2 linked regions of the Actinopolymorpha cephalotaxi genome follow. The protein of the gene in region 2 binds, or shares a complex with, the protein of the main gene of each other region. Links are inferred from orthologs where the notes say so. Each region holds a gene or a part of one and is shown on either strand. Other genes may lie near its edges.

The links.
Region 1: the proteins of dnaG (region 2) and dnaB are in contact, whole or in part, in a crystal structure (PDB 2R6A), measured with the Geobacillus stearothermophilus proteins. The link is inferred for Actinopolymorpha cephalotaxi from one-to-one orthologs. Residues at the interface, in WP_049624496.1 of Geobacillus stearothermophilus: Lys456, Leu457, Leu458, Pro459, Ala460, Asn463, Ala464, Leu467, Leu535, Leu536, Ile537, Ala538, Gln544, Glu545, Asp548, Tyr549, His552; in WP_033016901.1 of Geobacillus stearothermophilus: Ser13, Glu15, Ala16, Gln18, Glu91, Leu92, Asp94, Ala95, Val96, Pro97, Thr98, Ala99, Ala100, Asn101, Tyr104, Tyr105, Ile108.

The regions. Positions count from the first base shown.
Region 1 is NZ_JACBZA010000001.1:6,076,023-6,083,439, reverse strand. Bases 2,702-5,629 are described here. They hold dnaB (replicative DNA helicase), read right to left. Parts: upstream 4,856-5,629; coding sequence 3,548-4,855; downstream 2,702-3,547. Other genes in these bases: FHR37_RS27040 (MATE family efflux transporter), read left to right, coding at 5,391-5,629; FHR37_RS27050 (phosphatase PAP2 family protein), read left to right, coding at 2,749-3,543. Also shown: FHR37_RS27065 (YccF domain-containing protein), read left to right, coding at 1-72; FHR37_RS27060 (VOC family protein), read left to right, coding at 163-543; FHR37_RS27055 (ABC1 kinase family protein), read right to left, coding at 621-2,597; more of FHR37_RS27040, read left to right, coding at 5,630-6,722; rplI (50S ribosomal protein L9), read right to left, coding at 6,830-7,276; rpsR (30S ribosomal protein S18), read right to left, coding at 7,295-7,417. UniProt on the Escherichia coli protein: The main replicative DNA helicase, it participates in initiation and elongation during chromosome replication. Travels ahead of the DNA replisome, separating dsDNA into templates for DNA synthesis.
Region 2 is NZ_JACBZA010000001.1:3,042,289-3,049,718, forward strand. What follows is about bases 1-2,941. They hold dnaG (DNA primase), read right to left. Parts: upstream 2,473-2,941; coding sequence 529-2,472; downstream 1-528. Other genes in these bases: xylB (xylulokinase), read right to left, coding at 1-381; FHR37_RS13515 (ABC transporter family substrate-binding protein), read left to right, coding at 2,649-2,941. Also shown: more of FHR37_RS13515, read left to right, coding at 2,942-4,406; FHR37_RS13520 (ABC transporter permease), read left to right, coding at 4,537-6,045; FHR37_RS33115 (ABC transporter permease), read left to right, coding at 6,057-7,067; FHR37_RS13530 (ABC transporter ATP-binding protein), read left to right, coding at 7,067-7,430. UniProt on the Escherichia coli protein: RNA polymerase that catalyzes the synthesis of short RNA molecules used as primers for DNA polymerase during DNA replication.

The DNA of each region.
Region 1 (7,417 bases), 3.0 Mb from region 2 along the record:
CCGATCTCGCTGTTCCCGATGGGCAAGGAGATCGTGGACGTCGACGACCCGATGGCGTTCACCAAGCGCTGACAGGCCGGTACGCAAAACCTCTACGCGCCGTCGGACTCGGCTGGTAGCTTCCGACACCACACCTCGACGACCCGACCCCCCGGAGTTCCTTTGACCACTCGTGTCCGCACGTTCTCGATCGACTGCGCCGACCCGTACACACTCGCTCAGTTCTGGAGCAAGCTCCTCGACGCCCCGCTCGGCGAGGACGACTTCCCCGGCGACCCCGAGGTGCTCGTGCAGCTGCCCGAAGGGCCGCCGTTGCTGTTCCTGCAGGTGCCCGAGCCGAAGACGGTGAAGAACCGCCTGCACATGTGCCTCGAGCCGGGGACCACCCGCGACGTCGAGGTCGAACGCGTCCTCGAACTCGGCGCCACGATCTTCGACGACCGGCGCAACACCGACGGCACCGGCTGGGTGGTCTTCGCCGACCCGGAGGGCAACGAGTTCTGCGTTCTGCGCAGCGAGGCCGAGCGCGCCACGACCTCCTGATCACACCGGCTCCCGGCGTGCACCGACCCGTGGTTGGCGCACGCCACGTCAAGTGCGGATTGACAGTACGTCCCGACTCAGGCCGGGTCCCGCCGGAACACCACCACCAGGACCCGCAGCACCAACACGACGGCCACGATCAGCAACGCGTACCCCAGCACGCCGAACAGGCCGAAGGTCTCGGTGACCCGGGGTCCACCCTCGGTGCCCAGCAGCATCACCGCGAGCACCCCGGCCGCCGCCCCGACGAACGCCAGCAGCGCCTGGTGCACGAGGCCGGTCACCACCCGGCGGTCCCGGGCGTCGGCGAACAGCCGGACGTTGACCGTGAACCTGCCGTGCTCGACGGCGTCGGCGATTCGGTCCACCCGGCGCGGCAGCCGGCGCAGCATCGGCAGCAGGGTCACGAGCTCGTCCTCGAGCGCCTGCCGCAGGCGTATCGGCTCCACCGCCTCGGCGAACTGCGCACGCCCGACCTCGCGGGCACCGGCCACCAGGTCGAAGTCCGGGTCCACCACGGTGAGCGTGCCCTCCAGCGTGGCGAACGTACGGAAGATCGCCGCCACCTGCGGCGGGATACCGAGCCGGTGGGTGGTGACCAGGCGGAACAGCTCGGCGAACGCGGCGGCACCGGCGCTCGCGCCGGGTGAGGCGTACCGGACGATCAGCACGCCGAGCGCGCGTTCGAGAGTGCGTTCGTCGATCTCGTCCGGACGGTCGACCAGCTCCAGCAGCGCGTCGCTGGCGGCCATCGAGTCGGCCCGCCCCAGCGCGGCCAGCAACCGGCCGACCGCCAACCTGGTCGTCCCGTCCAACCGGCCCACCGACCCGAGGTCCAGCATCCCGAGGGAGCCGTCGGCGGCGACCAGCACGTTGCCCGGATGAAGATCCACGTGAAACATCCCGCGTACCAGCACCTGGTCGAAGACCGTCTCCAGCAGAGCGTTCGCCACCTGCCGCCGGCGACCGGCACCGAGGGCGGCGAGGGTTTCCTCGGCCGCGCCGAGCGGCGTGCCGTGCAGGCGTTCCATCACCAGGACGCGTTCGGAGGCGAGCCCGGCGTGGGGTGCGGGCACCCGGATCTCCCGGTCCGGTCCGTCGGCGAGAGCCGCGGCCATCGCCTGCAGGTTGTCGCGTTCGACGGTGAAGTCGAGCTCCTCGCGCAGCGCCTCGGCGAACCCACCGGCGAGGTCGGCGACCCGCAGGGACCGCCCCCAGTCGGTACGGAACTCCAGCGTGCGGGCCAGCCGGAGCAGGATGTCGAGGTCACGCTCGACGGTCCGCTCGATGCCGGGACGCTGGACCTTCACCACGACCGGTCGGCCGTCGGGCAGCCGGGCGCTGTGCACCTGCGCGACCGAGGCCGCCGCGAGCGGGGCGTGGTCGAACTCCGCGAACACCTCACCGACGGGACGCCCGAACTCCGAGACCAGCACCTCCTCGACCAGCGGCCAGGCGATGGGCGCGGCGTTGTCCTGCAGTTGGGTCAGCTCGGCCACGAACTCCGGCGGCAGCAGGTCGCGCCGGGTCGACAGTTGCTGGCCCAGCTTGACGAACGTGACCCCGCCCTCGTCCAGCGCCCGGCGCACCGACCTGGCCAGGTCGCGCCGGGAGACGGCCGACTCCAGACCGCGGTGCCGGTGCCCGCGCAGGAACCGGCCGAGTCCGTGCCGCGCGGCGATGCGCACGATCTGGGAGTAGCGCCGTGCCCGGACCAGCCGTGAGCGCCAGCCACGCCAGAGTTCGATCGGCCCGGGCAGCGAGCCGTCGGGTACGAGCACCTCGGCGATGACCAGGACGATCATCGCCACCAGGCTGGCGCAACAGGCGGCGAGGACGATGAGCAGGATCCCGGAGCCCGTGTCGATGGCCTCGGGCCCGGGCACCATCGCGGCCAGCAGCGGACCGCAGACCACCAGGGCGAGAGCGGCGGCGAGCACCGTCCGGACCAGGCCGATCCGGACGCCGAGCAGCCGGCGGATGGCCACGGCGAAACCGAGGCCGACGACGAAGAGGGTTGGCAGGAAGAAGACGGTGCCGAGCAGTTTCTGCACCGGTTCATCCTGGCAGCGACGGTTTCGTCCTGTCAGTCCGGATTTCATCGCCGAACCCGGCGGGCCTGTCCCAGCTCGGGAGGCCGGCTCCCGCGAGATGTGGCTCCCGTGAGATGTGGACTGTCAGCATGCGCTGGTTGTTCACTGTGACGTGCGAAACAACGGGGCCTCCGGTGGCCGCGGATCTGCGTGGGCACGAGGAGCACGGGGTGGTCCTCGGTCATCGCGGTGGGCCGTCGTCGAACTCGTCGGTCTCGCTGCCTGGTTCGTCGTCTTCACGCGCCTGCATGCACTCACCGGCCAGGACGTCTCCGCCGCGACCCGCAACGCCGTCGGCCTGCAGTCGCTGGAGCGGGCCGCCCATCTGGACATCGAGCTGGCAGCGAACCAGTGGCTCGCCCAGGCGCCGGTCCTGATCCAGCCGTCGGTGTACTTCTACCGGTTGTACTACGTCGCGCTCATCGGGGTGCTGGTGTGGGCCGCCCTGCGGCACGGCGACCTCTACGTGCGGCTGCGGCGGGTGCTGGTGGCGATGACCGTGTTGGCCCTGCTCGTCTGGTGGGCCCTGCCGATGTCTCCGCCGCGGTTCGCCCTCAGTGGGGTCGTCGACATCATCGGCGAGAACGACCTGCTGGGCAGCAGGGCGTCCACCACGATGGACAACGGTCAGAACCACTTCTCGGCGATGCCGAGCATGCACGTCGCGCTGGCGGCCTGGTGTGCGTTCGCCGTCTGGTCGGCGCTGCGCCGAACCCACCCCCGGGCAGCGCTGCCGGCCTGGCTGTTTCCCGTTCTGATGGTCGTCGTGGTCATCGCCACCGGGAACCACTACGTCCTCGACATCGCGGGCAGTGCCGCAGTGTTCGCGGTGGCGGTCGCCGCAGCCGCGGCGTGGGCACGCGTACGTCGTCGATCCCCGAGGCCGCCCTTGTCAACGCACTCTTGACAGATCAGCCCTGGGCCATGTCGACGAAGCGGGAGTAGTGGCCCTGGAAGGCGACGGTGATGTTGGCGGTGGGCCCGTTGCGGTGCTTGGCGACGATGAAGTCGGCCTCGCCGGGCCGGGACGACTCGCGTTCGTAGGCGTCCTCGCGGTGCAGCAGGATCACCATGTCCGCATCCTGTTCAATGCTGCCCGATTCGCGAAGGTCGGAGAGCATCGGGCGCTTGTCGGTGCGCTGCTCGGGACCGCGGTTGAGCTGGGACAGCGCGACGACGGGGACGCCGAGCTCCTTGGCCAGCAGCTTGAGGTTTCGGGAGAACTCCGCGACCTCCACCTGCCGGCTCTCCACCCGCTTGCCGGACGTCATCAGCTGGATGTAGTCGAGGACGATCAGCCGCAGGTCGTTGCGCTGGCGCAGCCGCCGGCACTTGGCCCGGATCTCCATCAGCGTCATGTTGGGCGAGTCGTCGATGAAGAGCGGGGCGCCGGAGACCTCGCCCATCCGCCGCGCCATCCGCGCCCAGTCGTCGTCGCTCATGCTGCCCTGCCGCATGTGGTGCAGCGGGACCCGGGCCTCCGCCGACAGCAGCCGCATGGTGATCTCGGTACGGCTCATCTCCAGCGAGAAGATCACCGACGCCAGGCCGTGCTTGACCGACGCCGCCCGGGCGAAGTCGAGGGCCAGCGCGCTCTTGCCGACACCGGGCCGGGCGGCCACGACGATCAGCTGGCCGGGGTGCAGGCCGTTGGTCAGCGCGTCCAGGTCGGTGAACCCGGTGGGCACGCCGACCATCTGCCCGCCGCGGGAGCCGATCGCCTCGATCTCGTCGAGCGCGGACTCCATGATCTCGCCGAGGACGGCGTAGTCCTCGCTGCTGCGCTTGTCGGTGACGCTGTAGATCTCCGCCTGCGCCCGGTCGACCACGTCGTCGACGTCACCGTCGCCGGCGTACCCGATCTGGGTGATCTTGGTGCCCGCCTCGACCAGCCGGCGCAGGATCGCCTTCTCCCGCACGATCACGGCGTAGTAGCCGGCGTTGGCCGCCGACGGCACCGAGGCGATCAGGGTGTGGAGATAGGGCGCGCCGCCGATCCGGGGCAGCTCGCCCTTGCGCTGCAGCTCCGCCGCCACGGTCACCGCGTCGGCGGGCTCGCCCCGGCCGTAGAGGTCGAGCACCGCCTCGTAGACCATCTCGTGCGCGGGCCGGTAGAAGTCGGGCCCGCGGATCTCCTCCACCACGTCGGCGATGGCGTCCTTGGACAGCAGCATGCTGCCGAGCACGCACTGCTCCGCGGCGAGGTCCTGTGGCGGCATCCGGTCGGGTGCACCTTCGACCGCGCGGGGGACAGGGAACTCACTGACACTCACTGCCGCACTACCTCCGACGCTCCACCCGTGACGAACACCTGTGCGACAGTTCTAGCGGCGACCACCGACAAGGCGGTGAACCCGACCGGACAGGGTTCGACGTGAGAGGCGACCGTACGCCGTGCGGGCCGGTGAGCGGCAACTCTGTCGTACACAGGGGCTGTGGGTAGCCGGTGGATTGCCTGGGGATTCGCTGTGCACAGCCTGGGGATTTCTCTGTGGAGAAGATCTCGCCCGCCCGGCGATCAGGCGCTTCGCCTGCGGATTCGGCGTCCCCACGCTGTGGACACGGGATGTGTCCGGAGAAAGTGCCCGGCAATTGCTTGCCCGGGCGTGTCGGTCACGCCGGGCGCGCCGCGTCCGCCCGGCCCACCTGGGGCCGACGACCGGCCGCGCACCGTGGTGGCCGCATCATAGGGACGGCCACCCCCACAGCCCCCCACCCGCACCGTGCCGCGGCGTCCCCGGAGGTACCCCGCCCGTGTCCCTCACCCGGCTCCGGAGCCCGTACGACCGGGACATCCTTCGGCTGGCGATCCCGGCGTTCGGCGCGCTGATCGCCGAACCCGTCTACCTGCTGGCCGACTCCGCGATCGTCGGCCACCTGGGCACCCCCCAGCTCGCCGCCCTCGGCCTGGCCGGCACGGCACTGCAGACCCTGGTAGGCGTGTTCGTCTTCCTCGCCTACGCCACCACCGCGTCCGTCGCCCGTCACCTGGGCGCGGGCGATCGCCGGTCGGCGCTGGCGTACGGCATCGACGGGCTGTGGCTGGCGCTCGGGCTCGGGGTGCTGCTCGCGCTCGTCGGCACCCTGGCGGCCCCGGCCGTCGTCGGCGCGTTCGGGCCCTCACCGCAGGTGCACGAGTTCGCGGTCACCTATCTGCGGGTGGCGGTGCTCGGCATGCCCGCGCTGTTGCTGACGTTCGCCGGGACGGGCGTGCTGCGCGGGCTGCAGGACACCCGGACGCCGCTGTGGATCGCCGGCGCGTCGTACGTCGGGAACGTCGTGCTCAACGTGCTCTTCGTCTACGGCCTGCACCTGGGGATCGCGGGCTCGGCGTGGGGCACGGTGCTCGCCCAGACCGCCGGCGCGGTGGCGCTGGTCGTGGTCGTGGTCCGAGCAGCCCGCCGGCACGGTGCGCCGCTGAAGCCGGACCTGCCCGGCATCCGGGCGAGCGCGCACGCGGGCGTACCACTGATCATCCGCACGCTGACGCTGCGGGCCGCGCTGCTGGTCACCGCGTACGTCGCCACGTCGTTCGGCGACGTGTCCCTGGCCGCCAACCAGGTGGCGTTCACGCTGTGGAACACCCTCGCCATCGCCCTGGACGCGATCGCGATCGCCGGCCAGGCCATCGTGGGCCGCTACCTCGGCGGGTCGGACGTGGCGGGCACGCGGGCGGCGACCCGCCGGATGGTGGAGTGGGGCATCGGCGCGGGAGTGGTGTTCGGCGCGGTGGTGGTGCTGGCGCGGCCGGTGTACGTGCCGTTGTTCAGCGCCGATCCCGCCGTCCAGGCGCTGCTCGCCCAGGCGGTCCTCGTGTTCGCCTGCTTCGAACCGGTCGCGGGGATCGTGTTCGTCCTGGACGGCGTGCTCATCGGCGCGGGCGACGGGAAGTACCTCGCGTACGCCGGGCTGATGACGCTGGTCGCGTTCCTGCCGCTCGCGGTGCTGGTGTACGCCACGCACGCGGGCCTACTCGCGCTGTGGTGGGCGTTCGGCGGGTTCATGGTGGCCCGGCTGGTGACCCTGGCGGTGCGTGCCCGCGGCGACGCCTGGCTGGTGACCGGGGCGGGCGCCGCCCGCCGCTGACGGGCCGGAGAACGACCCGGAGAACGACCGGAGGGGCGGCCCCGGACTCGGGACCGCCCCTCCGGGCAGCAATGCGCTCGGGTGCGCCGAGGCGCACCCCGCGGTGCTCAGGCCGAGACGACCTCGAGCGACAGCGTGGCGGCCAGCTCCTGGTGCAGGCGAACCGACACCTGGTGCGAGCCGAGCGTCTTGATCGGCGTGCCGATCTCGATCCGCCGCTTGTCGATGTCGGGGCCGCCGGACTTCTTGACCGCCGCCACGATGTCGGCGACGGTGACCGAGCCGAACAGCCGACCGCTCTCGCCGGACCGCGCCGGCAGCTTCACCGACAGGCCCTCGAGCTGGCTCTTGACCTGCTCGGCGTGCCCGAGGTCGCGGATCTCGCGGACCTCGCGTGCCTTGCGGATCGAGGCGACCTGCTTCTCGCCGCCCTTGGTCCAGCGCATGCCGAGACCGCGCGGGATGAGGAAGTTACGGCCGTAGCCGTCCTTGACCTCGACGATGTCGCCCGGAGTGCCCAGACCGGACACTTCCTGGGTGAGGATGAGCTTCATAGCGTGTCAACCTCCTCGTCAGCGCGCGGTGCTGGTGTAGGGCAGCAGGGCGACTTCGCGCGAGTTCTTGATGGCAACCGCGACGTCCCGCTGGTGCTGGGTGCAGTTGCCGCTCACGCGGCGGGCACGGATCTTGCCGCG
Region 2 (7,430 bases):
GGCGAGCTTGCTCACGGTCATGCTGGCCAGCGGCACCGATCCGACCGCCTCCGCCCAGCCGCCCGGGCCGAGCAGCCGCACCAGCCGGCGGGCCGCTTCCGCGGACCGGGTGTCGTTCCACAGCAGCGCCGGGCGGACGACCTCGCCGGCCTCGTCCAGGGTGACCATGCCGTGCTGCTGGCCGGCGACGCCGACCGCGGCCACGTCGTCCAGCAGCCCCTCGGCCGCCTCCTTCAGCGCCGACCACCACGCGTCCGGCGGGCACTCGGTGCCGTCCGGGTGTGCGGCGACGCGCTCGTCGAGCACCTCGCCGGTGTCGGCGTCGGCCACGACGATCTTGCAGGACTGGGTGGAGGAGTCGACTCCGGCGACCTTCGGCATGCTCTAGAAACTAACCGCTGCCGCCAACCGGCCGGTGCGGCAGGTGGCGGCCGGGCGCCGAGCCGGTCCGGTCCCGGCCACCGGGACCTCGGTCAACGGGCGCCGCCGGGTGCGGTGCGGTGCGGCGCGGCGCCGACCGGTCCGGAGTCAGCCGAGGCCGCCGGCCGCCTGTTCGCGCAGCCCGTAGCGGTGCTGCTCGAGCGCGACCAGCTCACCGAAGAGCTTGTTGTACGCCTCGGTGTGCTCGGTGGGGTTCATCCGCTGCAACTTGGACTTGACGTCGGCGATCCGGCGGGCGACCGCGCGCTCCTGCACCCGGACGAGCAGGTCGGCGGCGTAACGCCGCTCCGGGGCACCGGACGCCGGCAGCGGCTCCACGGCGAGCACGGTGACCAGCCGGCGTACGGCGTCGTCGGGTGCGTGCTCGGCGAGTGCGGACACCCAGGCGTCGCCGCCGGCGGAGGTGCCGACGCCGCCGACGTCCGCGACCAGTTGCCGCACGGCGACGTACGCGGGATGGGTGAAGACGTTCTCCTCCAGCGCGTCGAACGCCGGGCCCACCACGGTCGGCGCCTGGACCACCAACCGGAGCAGCGAGCGTTCGGTGCTGAGCGGCTGGTCGCGCGGGTCGGGCAGCGGTGTCTGCGGCGCCGCCGGCGCGGCCTCGGGCTCCGGCGCCGTCCCGCGCCCACGTCCGGCCCGGTCCGCTCGGTCCGCGCGCGCACCACCGGACCCGGGGCCACCGGCCGCGCGTCCGGTGGCGGCGGCTGCCCGGGCCACCTCCGCCCGGACCTCCTCGACGTCCATGCCGAGCATGCCGGCGAGCTCGCGGGAGTAGCCGACCAGCTTGGCCCGGTCGCGGACGGAACGGAAGTACGGCGCGGTGGCCCGCAGCGCGTCCACCCGGCCGTCGGCGCGGTCCAGGTCGAACCGGTCCAGCGCCCGCTCCAGGACGAAGCGGTACAGCGGGATGCGGCGGGCGATCAGGTCGCGGACCGCCGCGTCGCCGTGCTTGAGCCGCAGGTCGCAGGGGTCGAGCCCGTCCGGCTCGACCGCGACGTAGGTCTGTGACGCGAACTGCTGGTCGCCCTCGAACGCCTTCACCGCCGCCCGCTGGCCGGCCTCGTCGCCGTCGAAGGTGTAGATCACCTCACCGCGGGACTCCTCGTGGTCCAGCAGCAGCCGGCGTAGCACCCGGGCGTGGTCCTCTCCGAACGCCGTGCCGCAGGTGGCGACGGCGGTGGTTACGCCGGCGAGGTGACAGGCCATCACGTCGGTGTAGCCCTCCACCACGACCGCCTGGAACTGGCGGGCGATCTCGCGGCGGGCCAGGTTGACGCCGTACAGCACCTGGCTCTTGTGGTAGATCGGCGTCTCCGGGGTGTTGAGGTACTTCGCGTCGATCCGGTCGTCGTCGAAGAGCCGGCGCGCGCCGAACCCCACCACGTCGCCGGACAGCTCGCGGATCGGCCACACCAGCCGCCCCCGGAACCGGTCGTACCGGCCGCGGGCACCGCTGGCGGCCAGGCCGGCGGTGGCGAGCTCGTCGTCGGAGAAACCGCGGCCGCGCAGGTGGCTCAGCAGCACGCTGCCGCCGCGCGGGGCGAAGCCGACGCCGAAGTGTTCCGCCGCCGCGCGGTCGAAGCCGCGCTCGGCGAGGAAGGTGCGCCCGGCCGCCGCGTCGCGCGAGGAGTTCAGCTGCTCCTTGTAGAACTCCTCCGCGGCCTTGTGGGCCTCGATCAGCCGGGCGCGGGTGCCTGGCTGGCGCCGCTCGGGCTGACCGCCGTCGACGTAGCGCAACTGAACGCCGGCCATGGTGGCGAGGCGTTCGACCGACTCGACGAAACCGAGGCCCGCGATCTTCTGCAGGAACGAGATGGAGTCGCCGCCCTCGCCGCAGCCGAAGCAGTGGTAGGCGCCGACCTGGGGGCGGACGTTGAACGACGGCGACTTCTCGTCGTGGAAGGGACACAGCCCCTTCAGCGAACCGGTCCCCGCCGGGCGCAACGTGACGTACTGGGAGACGACCTCGTCGATCCGGGTGCGTTCCCGGACCAGCGCGATGTCGTCGTCGCGGATCCGGCCGGCCATGGGTCGGAGTCTACGGCCGGGCGCCGAAGAGCCGGACGGCGCCGGGTCGACAACCCCGATAAACAGCACGTCTCAGCTCGATAACACTCCGGCACGGCCCTTGCGGCCCGTACGACAAGAATGATCATCTTTGGCATTCCCGCCCGTGACGGAGCATTTCCAGCTAGGAGCCGCCGGTGAGCACGCAACGCAGGAAGACCTGGTACGTCGGACTCGTCGCCAGTGCCGCGCTGGTGCTCGGCGGCTGCGGCGGCGGAGGTGGCGGCAACAAGGAGGGCACCGACACCGGAGCCCAGGGCGGCAAGACGTCGGCGCCGATCACCATCACGCACACCTTCGAGCAGGAGATCGACGCCTACAACGGCAACACCGCGGAGAACAACGCGAGCAAGAACAACATCGTTCTCCAGCGGGTGCTGAGCGGGTTCTGGTACTTCGGCGCGGATGGTTCGGTCAAGCCCGACACCACGTTCGGCACGTACAAGAAGACCTCCGACGACCCGCTCACCGTCGACTACACGATCAACCCCAAGGCGGTCTGGTCCGACGGCAACCCGATCGACTGCGACGACATCCTGCTGTTCTGGGCCGCCAACTCCGGCAAGGTCGGCAAGGATCTGTTCTCCACCGCGGGCACCACGGGCAAGGAGCTCGTCGAGACCCCCAACTGCGCGGCCGGGGACAAGAAGTTCACCTTCAAGTTCTCCGAGCCGTTCGCCGACTGGGAGTCGGTGGCGCCGGGCGCGACCGGCCTGCTGCCCGCCCACGTGGTGGAGAAGCAGTCGGGCATGAGCGAGGACCAGTTCATCACCGCGGTCAAGAAGAAGGACGCGGCGGCGCTGGCCAAGGCGGCGAAGTTCTACAACTCCGGCTGGGTGATGCAGCCGGGCAAGCTGCCCGACGCGTCGGTGATCCCGTCCTCGGGCCCGTACAAGCTGAGCAAATGGGACGCCGGTCAGTCGATCACGCTGACCGCCAACGACAAGTACTGGGGCGACCCGCCGGCGGCGAAGAACGTCGTCATCCGCTTCATCGCGCAGGACGAGCAGGTGCAGGCGCTGCAGAACGGTGAGGTCAACATCATCGAGCCGCAGTCCAACCCCGACCTGCTCAACCAGCTCAAGGAGACCCAGGGCGTGAAGGTCGTCACCGGCGACCAGTACCTCTACGACCACCTGGACTTCAACTTCCGCTCCGGACCCTTCAAGGACAAGAAGGTGCGGCAGGCGTTCGCGATGTGCGTTCCGCGCAAGCTGATCGTGGACAACCTGATCAAGCCGCAGAAGCCGGACGCCGCGCCGATGGACGTCCGTACCATCGCGCCGTTCGACAAGGCCTACGCCGGCGTGGCGAAGGAGGTCGGCGCCGAGAAGTACGCCAAGGCCGACGTCGCGGGCTCCAAGGCGATGCTGGCCTCGACCGGCAACTCCGGCCTGAAGGTGCGGATCGGCTACAACACGCCCAACCCACGGCGCACCCAGGTCGTCCAGTTGATCGCGGACTCCTGCGGCAAGGCCGGCTTCAAGATCGTCGACCAGGGCGCCGCCAACTTCTTCGAGGCCGACGGCGCGCTGGCGAACGGCGGCTTCGACGTGGCGTTGTTCGGCTGGTCGGGTTCGTCGCTGGTGAGCGGCTGGTCCTCGACGTTCCGTACGCCGACCGCCTGCACGCCGTCGGGCAAGGGCAACAACAACGGCTGCTACTCCAACAAGAAGGTCGACTCGCTGATCGGCGAGCTCAACCGCAGCACCGACCCCGACACCCGCACCAAGCTGAACGCGCAGATCGAGAAGCTGCTGTGGGACGACCTGGCCACCATCCCGCTGTACAGCCAGCCCGGTCTGTCGGCCTGGAGCGACACCCTGAAGAACATCAAGCCGAACCCGTCCCAGGCGTCGATCACCTGGAACATGGACAAGTGGTCCGCGTCCTAGGACGCCACCCGGCCTGATTCGGCAAGGCCGTAGGACAGCCCTGGCGAAACGCCGTGGCGGGCCGGCCGGCCCGCCACGGCGAACCACCGGACGAGAAGGCCTGCGTACGACGTTCAGTGAGGAGTTCGGGGTGGTCGTCTTCATCGTGCGCAGGCTCGTCATCTCGGCCTGTGTGCTGCTCGTGGCGACGTTCGTCGTCTACACGCTGACCGCGTTGTCGGGTGACCCGCTGGCCGACCTGCGGCAGGACCAGACAGCGCAACGGGCGCAGAAGATCGCCGAGCGCACGAAACTCATGCACCTCGACCAGCCGGTGCCGCTGCGCTACGTCACCTGGCTCGCGGGGGTCGCCCACGGTGACCTGGGCTCCACCCGAACCGGCCAGGACGTCGGCGGCCTGCTCAGCCAGGCGGTGACGGCCACCCTGCAACTCGTCCTGGCCGCCTCGGTGCTGGCCCTGGTCGTCGGGATCATGGTCGGGATCGTGTCGGCACTGCGGCAGTACACCGGGTTCGACTACGCGGTCACCCTCGGGTCGTTCCTGTTCTTCTCGCTGCCGTCGTTCTGGGTGGCGGTGATGCTCAAGCAGTTCGCCGCGATCGAGTTCAACAACTGGCTGCGCGATCCGGAGATACCCGTCCAGGTGATCGTGCTCGTCGCCGCCGTGGCCGGACTCGCCTGGAGCGCGATCATGGGCGGCAACCTGCGCCGCCGGGCCCTCGCGTTCACGGTGGCGGCGCTGTCGGCCGGTGGCATCCTCACCTATCTGTCGCTCACCCGGTGGTTCGCCGATCCGGGTCTCGGCTTCGCGGTGATCCTGGTCGTCTCGCTGGCGTCCGCCGTCGGGATCGCCACCCTGGTCGCGGGTCTGCGCAACCGCGATCCGCTGTACGCCGCGCTGGCGGCGGCCGGGGTCGGCGCCCTGTCCTCGCTGGCGCTCAACTCCGTCCTCGCCGACCCGACCTGGGCGGTGATCGCGGGCCTCGCCCTGGTCAGCGTCGTGGTCAGCGCCGGCATCGGCCTGGCGCTGGGCGGGGTGCAACGCCGGCGCGCGGTCACCGCGGCCGTACTCACCGGGCTGTTCACCGGCGGGCTGATCTTCTTCGACAGGTTCTTCCAGGCGTTCTCCGGCTACAGCCAGCGCACGTTCGGCCGGCCGGTCTCCACCATCGGCGCCCGCACCCCCAACTTCACCGGCGGGTTCTGGGACCTCACCTGGGACGCGGTGAGCCACATCGCCCTGCCCAGCATGGCGTTGCTGCTGATCTCGTTCGCGCTGTACACCCGCTACACCCGGGCGAGCATGCTCGAGGTGCTCAACCAGGACTACGTACGCACCGCCCGGTCCAAGGGACTGACCGAGCGCAGCGTCATCACCCGGCACGCCCTGCGCAACGCGCTGGTGCCGCTGACCACGCTGATGGCGTTCGACTTCGCCGGCATGTTCGGCGGGGCGATCATCACCGAGAACGTCTTCGGCTGGCGAGGCCTCGGCGTGATGTTCCGGGACGGCGTGATGAACGTCGACCCCAACCCCGTGATGGCGTTCTTCATCGTCTCCGGCACCGCCGTCGTGGTGTTCAACATGCTGGCCGACATCGCCTACGCCTACCTCGACCCGCGAATCCGGCTGACGTGAAGGGAGGACGCGTGACCACTCAAGCCACCGACCGGCAGGTCCCGGGTGAGCCCGGGCCCGCGCGCGGGCCGGACGACACGGCGCCGGGCGGGACGACCGTCGTCGCCCGTACCCAGGGCCAGCTGATCCGCAGCAGGTTCTTCCGGCACCGGGCCGCGCTGGCCGGCATGGTGCTGCTGGCCGGCGTACTCCTCCTCGCGTTCAGCTCGATCGGCATCGGGCCGCTGCCCGGCTGGTGGCACCTGAGCTACAAGGCGACCGCCGAGGTGGTCGACGGCGGCCGCCCGACCCTCAGCGTGGTGCCCTCCTTCCTCGGCGGCGGTGGCCTGCGGTGGGGCGCGCACCCGTTCGGCCAGGACAACATCGGCAAGGACTACTTCGCGCTCACCATGCGCGGTGCGCAGCAGTCGCTGATGGTCGCGTTCATCGTCGGCATCGTGGCCACCATTGTCGGCACGGTCGTCGGCGCGGTCGCGGGCTACTTCCGCGGCTGGGTGGAGGCCGCGCTGATGCGCTTCACCGACGTGATGATCACCATCCCGACGATCGTCATCTGCGCGGTCGTCGGCCGGATGGCACTCGGCAGCGGCATCGTCATGCTCGGCATCGTGCTGGGACTGGTGGTCTGGACCCAGCTCGCCCGGCTGGTGCGCGGTGAGTTCCTCTCCCTGCGGGAGAAGGAGTTCGTGGAGGCGGCCCGCGCCGTCGGCACGCCGTCGATGCGGACGATCTTCCGGCACATCATGCCGAACGCCATCGGCGTGATCGTGGTGAGCGCCACCCTGACGATCGCCGGCGCGGTGCTGCTGGAGACGGCGCTGTCGTTCCTCGGGTTCGGCGTCCAGCCGCCGGACACCTCCCTCGGCCTGCTCATCACGCAGTACCGCTCGGCGATGATCACCCGGCCCTGGCTGTTCTGGTGGCCCGGGTTGTTCATCATCGCCATCGCCCTCGCGGTCAACTTCATCGGCGACGGGCTGCGGGACGCGTTCGACCCGCGACAGACAAGGGTGCGCGCCTGATGACTCCTTCCCTGTGGCCCCGCCGGGGCAGCCGTTCCGGATCCGGCCCCGACTCCCCCGGTCAGCTCGGCGCCGACGGCACCGGCGACCGCGACGGCACCGGTCCCGAGGTGCTGGACTTCGGCCCGCCCGGACGTGGACGTGACGACGCGTTCGGACCCGACCGTGCGGCCGGCCGCGGCACCGGTGGCGCCGGGCCGGGCGCGCCGCCGGCGGAGGTGCTCCGGGTGGAGAACCTCGCGGTGAGCTTCCCCACCGAGGACGGAACGGTCCGCGCCGTCCGCGGAGCCTCCTACGTCGTGCACGAACGCGAGGTCCTCGGCATCGTCGGCGAGTCCGGCTCGGGCAAGTCGGTGTCCTCGA